Regions from separate parts of the Brevibacillus sp. GCM10020057 genome, predicted to be linked through region 2. Evidence: predicted binding sites of a transcription regulator. Region 2 holds the regulator's gene; each other region holds the start of a gene.

Region 1 (3,274 bases), on a different contig from region 2:
ATCGTCATCCCCCATGCTGACAGGGGCCACTTCGTTGTAGTGCTTGATCCGATGGCAGCGCTGGCAAATGACGTTCTTCCTGCCCAGCGCTGACGGCGGCGCATAGCCTGGCCGTTTGGCATCCTCCGTCTGAATCGCGATTCCGCACCCTGCACAGGCAAGAGCCGTCTGATCCATCATGCTTTTCTCCTCCACGAAACCATTCCTTTCCGTTCCATCCAAATAAGAGCCAATCGTTCCATCTGACGGTTGAAACGCGTCCAAAAACCATCTGTCTGGGCTACCGGCACGACCAGAATCGTGTGAAATCCGAGCCGATTTCCTCCCAGCACATCGGTAAACAATTGATCGCCAATGACGACAGTCTCGGCGATGGTCACGTTCATCTGGCGCACCGCCTGCAGAAAAGCGCGGTTAGTAGGCTTACGAGCCGCACTGATATACCCGATGCCGAGGGGCTTGCAGAAGCACTCGACGCGCTGCTGGTTGTTATTGGAGACCACCGTGACCTGTATGCCTGCGTCGCGCAGTCGCGCAAGCCACATCTCCACCTCCGGGGTTGCGAGCGGCCTGTCCCATTCTACCAGCGTGTTGTCCAGATCGGTGATCACGGCACGAATGCGATTACGTTTCAATTGATCTATATCAATGTGGTGGATTGATTCCACGAACTGATTAGGTACCAGCTTCTGTAAAAACACGGGGCACCTCCAAATAATGTGAAGCAATCAACCGCGATTTCGGCACTTACTATACCATAATCGGCCACTTGGTTGCAAAAGAAAAAGCGCCAGCACCGGCGGCAATGACGAAACCCCCGCGCCGCTGTGCGTCGGGGGTTGGGCTGTCATGACTCTCCCTCGACTTTTTCCCGCCGGGACTCCATCAGCCGACGGACAGACTCGCGCGGAGACCAGCATTGGAACCGGTAATGCGGCTGCGTCTCGTACGTCAGCCGCGAGCAGCGATAAGTGACTTTCCCCGCCGCCTTCTCCACGCGAAAGTGAATACAGGACGCGCAGCAATGATACGCATTCGACCCTTCCACCAGCGTTCCTCCCTACCTCCCGTATTTCCAGGGAAACAGCGTCAGCTGCTCGTACCGCTCCTGCTGCGGCTCTGCGAAGTTGGAGAAGCCTACTCCGACCAGCCGTACTCCTGCCGCGTAGTCAAAAGCATCGAGCAAATCGTCCAAGAGCTCCTGCCAGTTCGCGCCGACAGCGGCCTTGTGCTGCTTGGTCCTCTGCGTGAAATCCGCGTATTTGATCTTCAGCGTGATCGTCTGGGGAACGACATTCTCCTGACGGACGTCTTCTTCGACTTCGCGCAGGAGCGAGTGTGCGATCGGCGCGATAGAGTCGCGGTCGTACAAGTCGAATGGCAGGGTCGTCTCCCTGCTCGTCGACTTGTGCGGGCGATGCGGCTCGATCTCCCGGTTGTCCTCGCCTCTGGCCCGATAGTAGAGTGCCCTGCCCAACTTGCCGAACAGGGCGACCACCTCATCCAGCGACAGCTGCCAAAAATCTTCGACGGTCTTGATCCCTTTTTTGGCCAGCAGCTCCTGCGACTTTTTGCCGACGCCATTGAGCGTACCGATCGGCAGCGGGCGCAAGACATCCAGCGCCTGCTCCGGGCGGATGATGACAAACGCATCCGGCTTTTTCAGGTCGCTCGCGATCTTGGCAAGCGACATGTTGTAGGACAGGCCGATGCTGCAGGTCAAGCCCGTCTCCCGCTTCACCCTCCGCTTGATTTCTCTGGCGACCGGAACGGCATTTTCGTAATGGGACACGTCCAGATAGGCCTCATCCAACCCGACCGTCTGGTAACGTCCCGTATAGGCGGAAAAAATGTCGCGCACCTCTGCCGATTTCTCTACATATCTGGGGTAGCGTACGGGCAAAAAAATGCCTTGGGGGCATTTTTTACGGGCCAACGCGACTGGCATGGCGGAACGCACCCCGAACTTGCGCGCTTCGTAGCTGCAAGTGGACACGACTCCGCGGTTGCCTGTCCCCCCTACGATGACCGGCTTTCCCCGCAGCTCCGGTCTGTCGAGCTGCTCGACACTGGCAAAGAATGCGTCTATATCCAGATGCAAAATTTTTTTCATGAGCCGGATACCACCAAACATACATTCTCGTATGCAAGTATTATCCCTGATTTGGAGCGTACGCGCAAGGGACAGGCACCCATCGCCCTCATGCCGGCAAAAGGGGCGTCTCCAAGTCAAAAAACTCAACTTTTTGAGACAACCCCTTCCGCTTTTCTTATTTGTATACCGCTTCGCCTGGCGCGATTTTATGCCGCTTCCTATTTCACCTGTCTAGCTCCCGGTTTTCTATTTCTTCTCGTTGGAAGCGTATTTGAAGTCGATAAAGCCGAGCGCGTCGATTACGACATCTTTTACGCTGTCCTGCTTCACCCAAGCGTAGGTGAAGTAGTAGATCGGCATGGCAGGCATTTCATCCATGACGATCGCATCCGCTTTTTTGAGGATTTCTTTGCGTTTTTCTGCGTCTCCCTCTTTTGCGGATTGAGCCAGGAGATCGAGGAACTCTTTGTTTTCCCATTTCGAGGTATTCAGACCGCCTTTGAATACTTCCAGGAAGTTGATCGGGTCGTTGAAGTCGCCGATCCAGCTGGCTCGCCCGATCATGAAGTTGCCTTCTTTCATTTGCTCGCGGTGTACTTTATTTTCTTTATTCACCAGTTTGACTTCGATGCCAAACGCTTTGCGCCACTGGTCCTGAATAACTGTCGCGATGCGCTGGTTCACCTCTGTCGTGTTGTAGGCAATCGTCAGCTCAGGCAGCTTGGTGATGCCTTCTTCCTTCATGCCTTCCGCGAGCAGCTTTTTCGCTGTCTCGACATCGCCGTCCTTGATGTAGCCATCCGGATTCAGCGCCATCGTCGGAGGCAGGATGTCCAGCGCAACCGTGCTCTTGAACGGCACGACGCTCTCCGTGATCTCCTTGCGGTTGACCGCTGTGGCGAAGGCTTGGCGAATTTTTTTGTTGTCAAACGGCTTTTGTGTCGTATTGAAAATGTACCAGTACGTCCCGGCTGTCGCCTGCGTCTGCATTTTCCCCGAATCTTTGAGGGATTCCAGCGCGTCAAGCGGCAGATCGCCCAGCGGAGAGCCCGCCCAGTCCAGGTCTCCGTTCTCGAACATCGACAGCTCTGTATTCGCATCTTCGATCATGTTGATCGTGAGCTTGGACAGCTTGACGGAATTTTTGTCCCAATAGGAGTCGTTTTTCACGAATTCGAT
Region 2 (3,274 bases):
ATATTTTCCAGGGTAGTATTCGGGTACTGGTCGGTATTCGGGATCGTTCTGGGAAACAGAAGTACCTTCTTGATTTCCTTGAACATTCGGATGATAAATTGTTGCTCCTGAGAGAACGGGGGCTGCGGCGGTCCGAGAGTAAACAGGTTCTGATGGCTGAAAAAAACCGGGATTCGGAAAAAAGCGCTTGCGGCATCATTTAGATCGGTCATATCTGCGTAGGCTTGTTTATACTGCTCGTTGGACGAAGTTTCCTTTGCGGGAATGTCAAGATGTTTCTCCTTCGCTTTTTCTTTACTCAACTTGAATCACCTCCACGCGATAACATATTCTGATAGAGCGATGAAAGATTGGACAAAAATACGCGTAAGAAAAAAATGGTTACTACTCTATGAGGGATGAGTCATTCGCGTAAGTAAAAACGGTTGGAAACTGGATGATGACAGAGTGCGACGGTATACACTTTCTACATCCCGAAACTGTGGCAACGGGTTCTGCAAAGTCCGTTTGTGGGGATGTCTCGATTGCAGATGAAGCTGCAACGAAACCGAGCGTCACACGTATACCTTACAAAGAGGAGGGGTGGCTGTGGAAATCTTGTTGTGGGTTCTTGTCGCGGCACTGTTCGTGCTAAGCATCGCAGGCATTTTTCTCCCGGTGTTGCCGGATACGATATTGTTGTGGGGAGGATTTTTGCTCTACCAGTTTTTCATCGCGGAACCGGGGTCCGAGCTGCCTGCGTCGTTTTGGTGGGGAATGGCGGCCATGAGCGTGCTTTTATACGGGGCGGACTTGCTTACGAACATGTATTTCGTCAAGAGATACGGCGGCTCGAAATGGTCTTCGCTGGCGGCAGTTCTCGGTATTCTGATAGGGATTTTTGCTTTCCCGCCGCTGGGCATGATCATTTTGCCCTTCGTCTTCGTCGTCCTGGTTGAGTTGTTCGTGCAACAGCAGCCGCTGGAGCGGGCGATCAAGGCGGGCTTCGGCTCGCTGGTCGGGTTTTTTGGCAGCGCCGTGGTCAAAGTGGTGCTGCAGGTGACGATGATCATCTGGTTCTTCCTGGCGATGTAAGGACAGCCGGAAGTTTGCGGCTGTGTCGGCGATGGCAGGAAGTCGCGCGGCGGCTGGTCAAAACGCCAACGGACTTTGTGACAGGTCGTGGACCTAGATAAAAGTGACGGCGTTTGCATAATTGACGGAAATAACAAAATCGCCACGTCTATTTCAAAGAAAAAAGGACAGCCTCAGCTGCCCTTTTTCCTTTTTATGCGATTAGTGGATGAGGCGGTAGACGCCGATGACTTTGCCCAGAACGGTGACAGAGTCCAGAATGATCGGCTCCATCGTCGCGTTTTCCGGCTGCAGGCGGAAGTGGTTTTTCTCTTTGAAGAAGCGCTTGACTGTAGCTTCGTCTTCATCTGTCATGGCGACGACGATATCCCCGTTGTTAGCAACGTTCTGCTGGCGCACGATCACGTAATCACCGTCGAGGATGCCAGCTTCGATCATGCTGTTTCCGGAGACGCGGAGCATGTACACCTTGTCCGAGGTAACAATATTTTCCGGAAGCGGGAAGTACTCTTCTACATCTTCAATCGCGGTGATCGGTTGTCCGGCTGTGACTTTCCCGATGACGGGCACGCGAACCACGGAATCTTCAAAATCATCCTGGAAGCGGTCATCCTCGGACAACAGCTCGATTGCGCGAGGTTTGGTAGGGTCGCGGCGGATCAAGCCTTTCTTTTCCAGGCGAGCCAAGTGTCCGTGGACGGTAGAGCTGGATGCAAGTCCGACAGCCTCTCCGATCTCCCGTACGGAAGGCGGATATCCTTTGTCGCGCACTTCTTTCCGGATGAAATCAATGATAGCCTGCTGTCGATTTGATAGTTTTGACATAGAAGACACCTCGGTTTTCTCGAACATGTTTTCCTATATTATACCATGGGAGCTTGCGTTCGACAAACATAAGTTCGATTATTTGTTGACATGAACATACGTTCTCCTTTATGATGGAAACAAGAAAACAGAACGTACGTTTGCAGGAGGGATTCATGTGTCTGTCATGACTGTACATAACCGCTTTGAGAAACAGGAAGTCGAGAAAAAGCCGCTTCGCCGCGCAAGATTGGGGATCACTCGAGGTCATGCGATTTTGTTCCTCGCCACCTTCGCTCTCTTTTTTTACTTGCTGACCGAACTGGTGTTTGCTTCTGGCACTGAAGAGGCATTGCCGGTAAAAGAGGTTACGGTGCGGGCAGGAGACAGCCTGTGGAGGCTGGCGACCCGTTATCAGGAAGAGGCGCACATGGATGTGGCTGAGCTTGTGACGGCGATCCGGGAGGCGAACGAGCTGGAGAGCGTGATCATTTATCCCGGGCAGAACCTGAAGATTCCGCTTGCAGCCGCTGCCGAGTGAGGGGCGGGTGTCCGATCTGCTTGCGTCGTGTACATGTTGTGGTATAATGGAGCGGCATTACTTACAGGTGGGGAGGAACCGGTCGTGGTATCTGATGCAGAAATCAAGCGGATTAATGAATTGGCGAAAAAATCCAAGGAATCCGGGTTGACCGATGAAGAAAGGTTCGAACAAAAGCAGCTTCGCCAAAAGTATATCGACGCCGTAAAGATGTCGCTGAAGGCGAATCTGGATTCGATCCGCTATGTGGAAGACCTTGAAGAAAATGACCGAAAACAGTAAGATATCATGTGTTGATAACAAAGACATCCTTGCTTGACGCCGGGATGTCTTTTTATTCCGAAATCGGGGAGCGGGTTTGAGTTACATGTTGCTTGGCTGTCAGTGGAGCCAGCCGTTTGATAGCGAGGAACGAGGGGAGGGACGGGTATGAGTACCCAGCATCGGGATTACGAACAGGAACAGAAGAAGCTCGATGAAACGATCGCGATCATCGACAGGGAAATCGCGCAATTGCGCGAGGATATTCGGGAAGCGACGGACGATTACGTAAAGCAGGTCGTGAATTCCAAAAAGGCAAAAGACTTGCGATACCTGGAAGATCAGGGGCGCGAGAAGCCTTACTTTGGCAGGGTTGATTTTCTGAAAGACGAAGTATACGAACTCGATCAGGTGTACATAGGCAAACGGGGGATTGTGCGCAGTGACACGTTTGACTCGGTCGTCGTGGACTGGAGGGCGCCAATTGCCAGTCTGTATTACTCCGGGGAAAGTAAGGATGCTTTTTACCGGATGGGACGAGAAATTGTGCGTGGGGAAGTTACCTTGAAGCGCAATTTTGCCATCGAAAACGGG
Region 3 (3,274 bases), on a different contig from region 2:
ACTTCCTCCACACTGCGGTTCAGCCTGTGAATCTCGTCGATAAACAGGACATCCCCTTCCTGCAGGTTCGTCAGGATCGCCGCCAGATCGCCCGGCCTCTCGATGGCAGGGCCGGACGTCGTGCGAATGTTGACGCCCAGCTCGTTTGCGATGATTTGCGACAGCGTCGTTTTGCCGAGGCCCGGCGGACCGTACAGCAAGACGTGATCGAGCGATTCCTTGCGCATCTTGGCAGCCTCGATAAAAATCTTCAGGTTTTCCTTGACGTGCTGCTGCCCGATGTATTCGTTCAAATAGCGAGGACGCAGACTCAGCTCCGCCGCATCTTCTTCCCAGTCCATCTGCGTTGTAATGATTCGCTGATCCACAGTCCTACCCCCTCATGAGCAAAGCGAGTCCTTGCTTGATAAGCTTCTCCACGCCATCGCCTTCCCTGGACTTTTCGGCCAGCGCATTTCTGATTTTTTGCAGCTCGCCGTCGGAATAGCCCAGAGCAGTCAAGGCTTCCAGCGCTTCGTTCAGCGACGACACGGCCTCTTCCCCGGCAGTCAGATCGCCGGCAGCGACCGTGAAAATCGCAGACGGCGTGTACCCTGCCAGCTTATCCTTCAGATCGATAATAATCCGCTGCGCGGTCTTCTTGCCGATGCCTGGAAACTTCGTCAAGTACGTCACGTTTTCCTGTTGGACCGCCATGACGAGCTGCTCCGGTGTCGCCGCTGCGAGGATCGCCAGCGCGCCTTTCGGGCCGATGCCGTTTACATCCAGCAGCTTGCGGAACAGGTCGCGTTCGTCCCGGGTGGCAAAGCCGTAGAGCAGAATCGCGTCTTCGCGCACGTGATGATGCGTGTACAGCTTTGTCCGGCTGCCCTCGTAGCGGACGAACTGGTACGGATTGGGACAAAACAGGCGGTAGCCGATGCCCCCCGTCTCTATGACGATGTATTCGGAATCAAGGTAGCACAAGGTCCCTTCTACAAAATCAATCATTTCTGAACTCCTTCCGAAATGGAAATAAACGCGCGGAACTGTGCATGCGTAATGGCAATTCCCAACGCATCCGCCACATCGTCAGGCTTCGGCACTTCCTTTAGCCGCAGAAGCAGCTTCGTCATTTCCTGAATCTGTTTTTTTTCGGCTCCGCCCCAGCCGGTCACTGCCTGCTTGACCTGCATCGGCGTGTACTCGTACACAGGCACGCCTGCGAGTTCTGCCGCGAGCAGGATCACGCCGCGCGCCTGCCCTACCGTGAACGCCGTCGTCACGTTTTTGTTGAAGAACAGCTTTTCCACGGACATTTCATCGGGACGATACGTCTCGATCAGGCTTTGCATAGCTTCAAAGATTTGCTTGAGCCGCAGAGGAACCGGCAAGCCTGCCTCTGTCTGAATGCTTCCGTACTGGACGGGGCGAAGCTGGCTCCCCTGTTTATCCAACACCCCAAACCCTACGATCGCAATGCCGGGGTCAATTCCCAAGATGCGCATGGCCAACTCTCCATGTATGTATTCTATCTTCTACTGTATCACAAAGCGCCCGAAAAGCGAACATGCATTTCCATTCAAGCGGCCGTCCCGGGCGAAAAATGAAGAACCCGCTCCCTGTTGCGAGAGCGGGCCATACGGTGTCTTCGCCTTAGTGTTTGTTCAGTCCCTGCAAATCCGACACATCGTGCTGCATGTGGGCGTACTCATCCACGCCGCTCTGCATCTGCTCATTGATCCTGTTGATCTGCTGGAAATTGAGCTTGTTGTGTCCCTGATTCAATTGAACGTACAAACGCTGGTGGAACTGGTCTTTGTAGCTACCTCTAGGCATCGAAGACATGCTAAAAGACTCCTCCTTCAAAGTTCACCGTATGCCCTCAGTATGGCAAAACCGCGCTCCGGTTATCATGCCAAGATTTACTCGTCGATTGTTTCATCCGGTGGAGACACTATCAGGGTGGAGGTGACCGACTTGCAAATGGTCAGGCTGTGCTTGCTCCAAGCCATCTGGCTGGCTGCCCTGTTCCTGTGTTCAGAGGGCAATGCGGAAGCGAAGACAGAAAACGATATTCTCATCTCTGTATCGGTGTCACCGGATGCCAGATTCGTCTCGACTCTGGAATTTTCTGATTCGCATTCGCTCATCCGCGAGTTGAACCGCACTCCTACGATTCCTGCCAGCTTTTCGCCAGATTGGACGCGCGCCCGGATCAAAGCCGGGAACCGCGATCTCGCCTTCGATTACATGGACAGGCTGCTTGATCCGAAAAAATCGCGCCAATACCTTCTGTCGCAGTCCCTTAGCGCAAAACTGGAGGAACTGGTGCAAACCGTGGAGAAAGCCCACTATGGCAAGGCGATTCACTGGGAGAAGGTCAAGCACTCGTTTGGCAGGATGAAGTACGCGACCGTGATCGACCTGGAGACGGGAGAACGCTTTAACGTCCAGCGCAGAGCCGGCAGCCGGCACGCCGATGTCCAGCCGCTGACTCGCAGCGACACACAGATCATGAAGCATATTTACCAGGGAAAATGGAGCTGGAAGCGGCGAGCGATTCTCGTCGAGGTGGACGGTATCTACTACGCAGCATCCATGCACGGCATGCCGCACGGGGCCGGAGCCATCCAGGGCAACGACTTTCCCGGCCACTTTTGCATCCATTTCACGGGCAGCTCTACTCATCTTCGCAAGGAGCCTGATCCCAGCCACAGCCTGATGATCCTGAAGGCAGCGGGCGCTTTGCCGCACAAAATTTTGGAAGCTGGCCCAAAAGAGTTGGTCGGCTACTTTCTGACCTCCCTCAACGAGCATGACAGCCATTCGCTGCGCATGATGACAGACGCCTCCCGCTTGCCGGCCGGGCTTGGGGACATCGAATCGGTGCGAAAGCCCGAAGACATCTCCTCCCCGTCTGCGGACTTGTTTATGGTGGAGATCCCTGTCCGGGTTGACTACTCGCTGCGCTCCGGCGGTCAACGCTCCGGGCGCTGTCGCTTTCTGCTGCTGCGCTCTGCCCCCTGGGAGCGTTGGCGAATCGTCGATGTCGTCCTACCGTAAGACAAAACAGGCTGTCCGCATCGGCAGCCTGTTTTTCTCATTCGTGGGCACAGTCACTCTGCATTCAATTGAAATTCTCCATAGGTGGACAGCACGCTGTTGTACTCGGCCAGATCCCGCACTCGGATGCCGCGCTTCAAGTTCTCCACTTCCTCCTTGGGCAGGCTCGCTTCCATCTTGGCCGTGTCGATCCGGTAAAAGGTCTGCACGACTTCATGGTCTGCCGGAA

What was found. Region 2 encodes LexA, which represses DNA repair genes until DNA is damaged. Its sites were predicted from a motif close to CGAACATATGTTCG; they were not measured.
Region 1: the regulator LexA is predicted to act here: its motif matches at 2,128-2,141, upstream of ACFSO0_RS07280 (DNA polymerase IV).
Region 3: the regulator LexA is predicted to act here: its motif matches at 1,545-1,558, upstream of ruvC (crossover junction endodeoxyribonuclease RuvC).

Annotation. Positions count from the first base shown of each region.
Region 1 covers NZ_JBHUJW010000023.1:78,525-81,798, forward strand. Annotated here, with positions in the region: gene yqeH (ribosome biogenesis GTPase YqeH) at 1-177, opposite strand, end outside; gene ACFSO0_RS07270 (YqeG family HAD IIIA-type phosphatase) at 177-701, opposite strand; gene ACFSO0_RS07275 (hypothetical protein) at 848-1,048, opposite strand; gene ACFSO0_RS07280 (DNA polymerase IV) at 1,061-2,113, opposite strand; gene ACFSO0_RS07285 (peptide ABC transporter substrate-binding protein) at 2,342-3,274, opposite strand, start outside.
Region 2 covers NZ_JBHUJW010000043.1:460,746-464,019, forward strand. Annotated here, with positions in the region: gene ACFSO0_RS15895 (hypothetical protein) at 1-302, opposite strand, end outside; gene ACFSO0_RS15900 (DUF456 domain-containing protein) at 589-1,074, shown strand; gene lexA (transcriptional repressor LexA) at 1,276-1,899, opposite strand; gene yneA (cell division suppressor protein YneA) at 2,066-2,419, shown strand; gene ACFSO0_RS15915 (DUF896 domain-containing protein) at 2,504-2,701, shown strand; gene ACFSO0_RS15920 (HelD family protein) at 2,849-3,274, shown strand, end outside.
Region 3 covers NZ_JBHUJW010000023.1:157,782-161,055, forward strand. Annotated here, with positions in the region: gene ruvB (Holliday junction branch migration DNA helicase RuvB) at 1-368, opposite strand, end outside; gene ruvA (Holliday junction branch migration protein RuvA) at 373-990, opposite strand; gene ruvC (crossover junction endodeoxyribonuclease RuvC) at 987-1,487, opposite strand; gene ACFSO0_RS07695 (hypothetical protein) at 1,636-1,827, opposite strand; gene ACFSO0_RS07700 (hypothetical protein) at 1,945-3,045, shown strand; gene ACFSO0_RS07705 (BofC C-terminal domain-containing protein) at 3,099-3,274, opposite strand, start outside.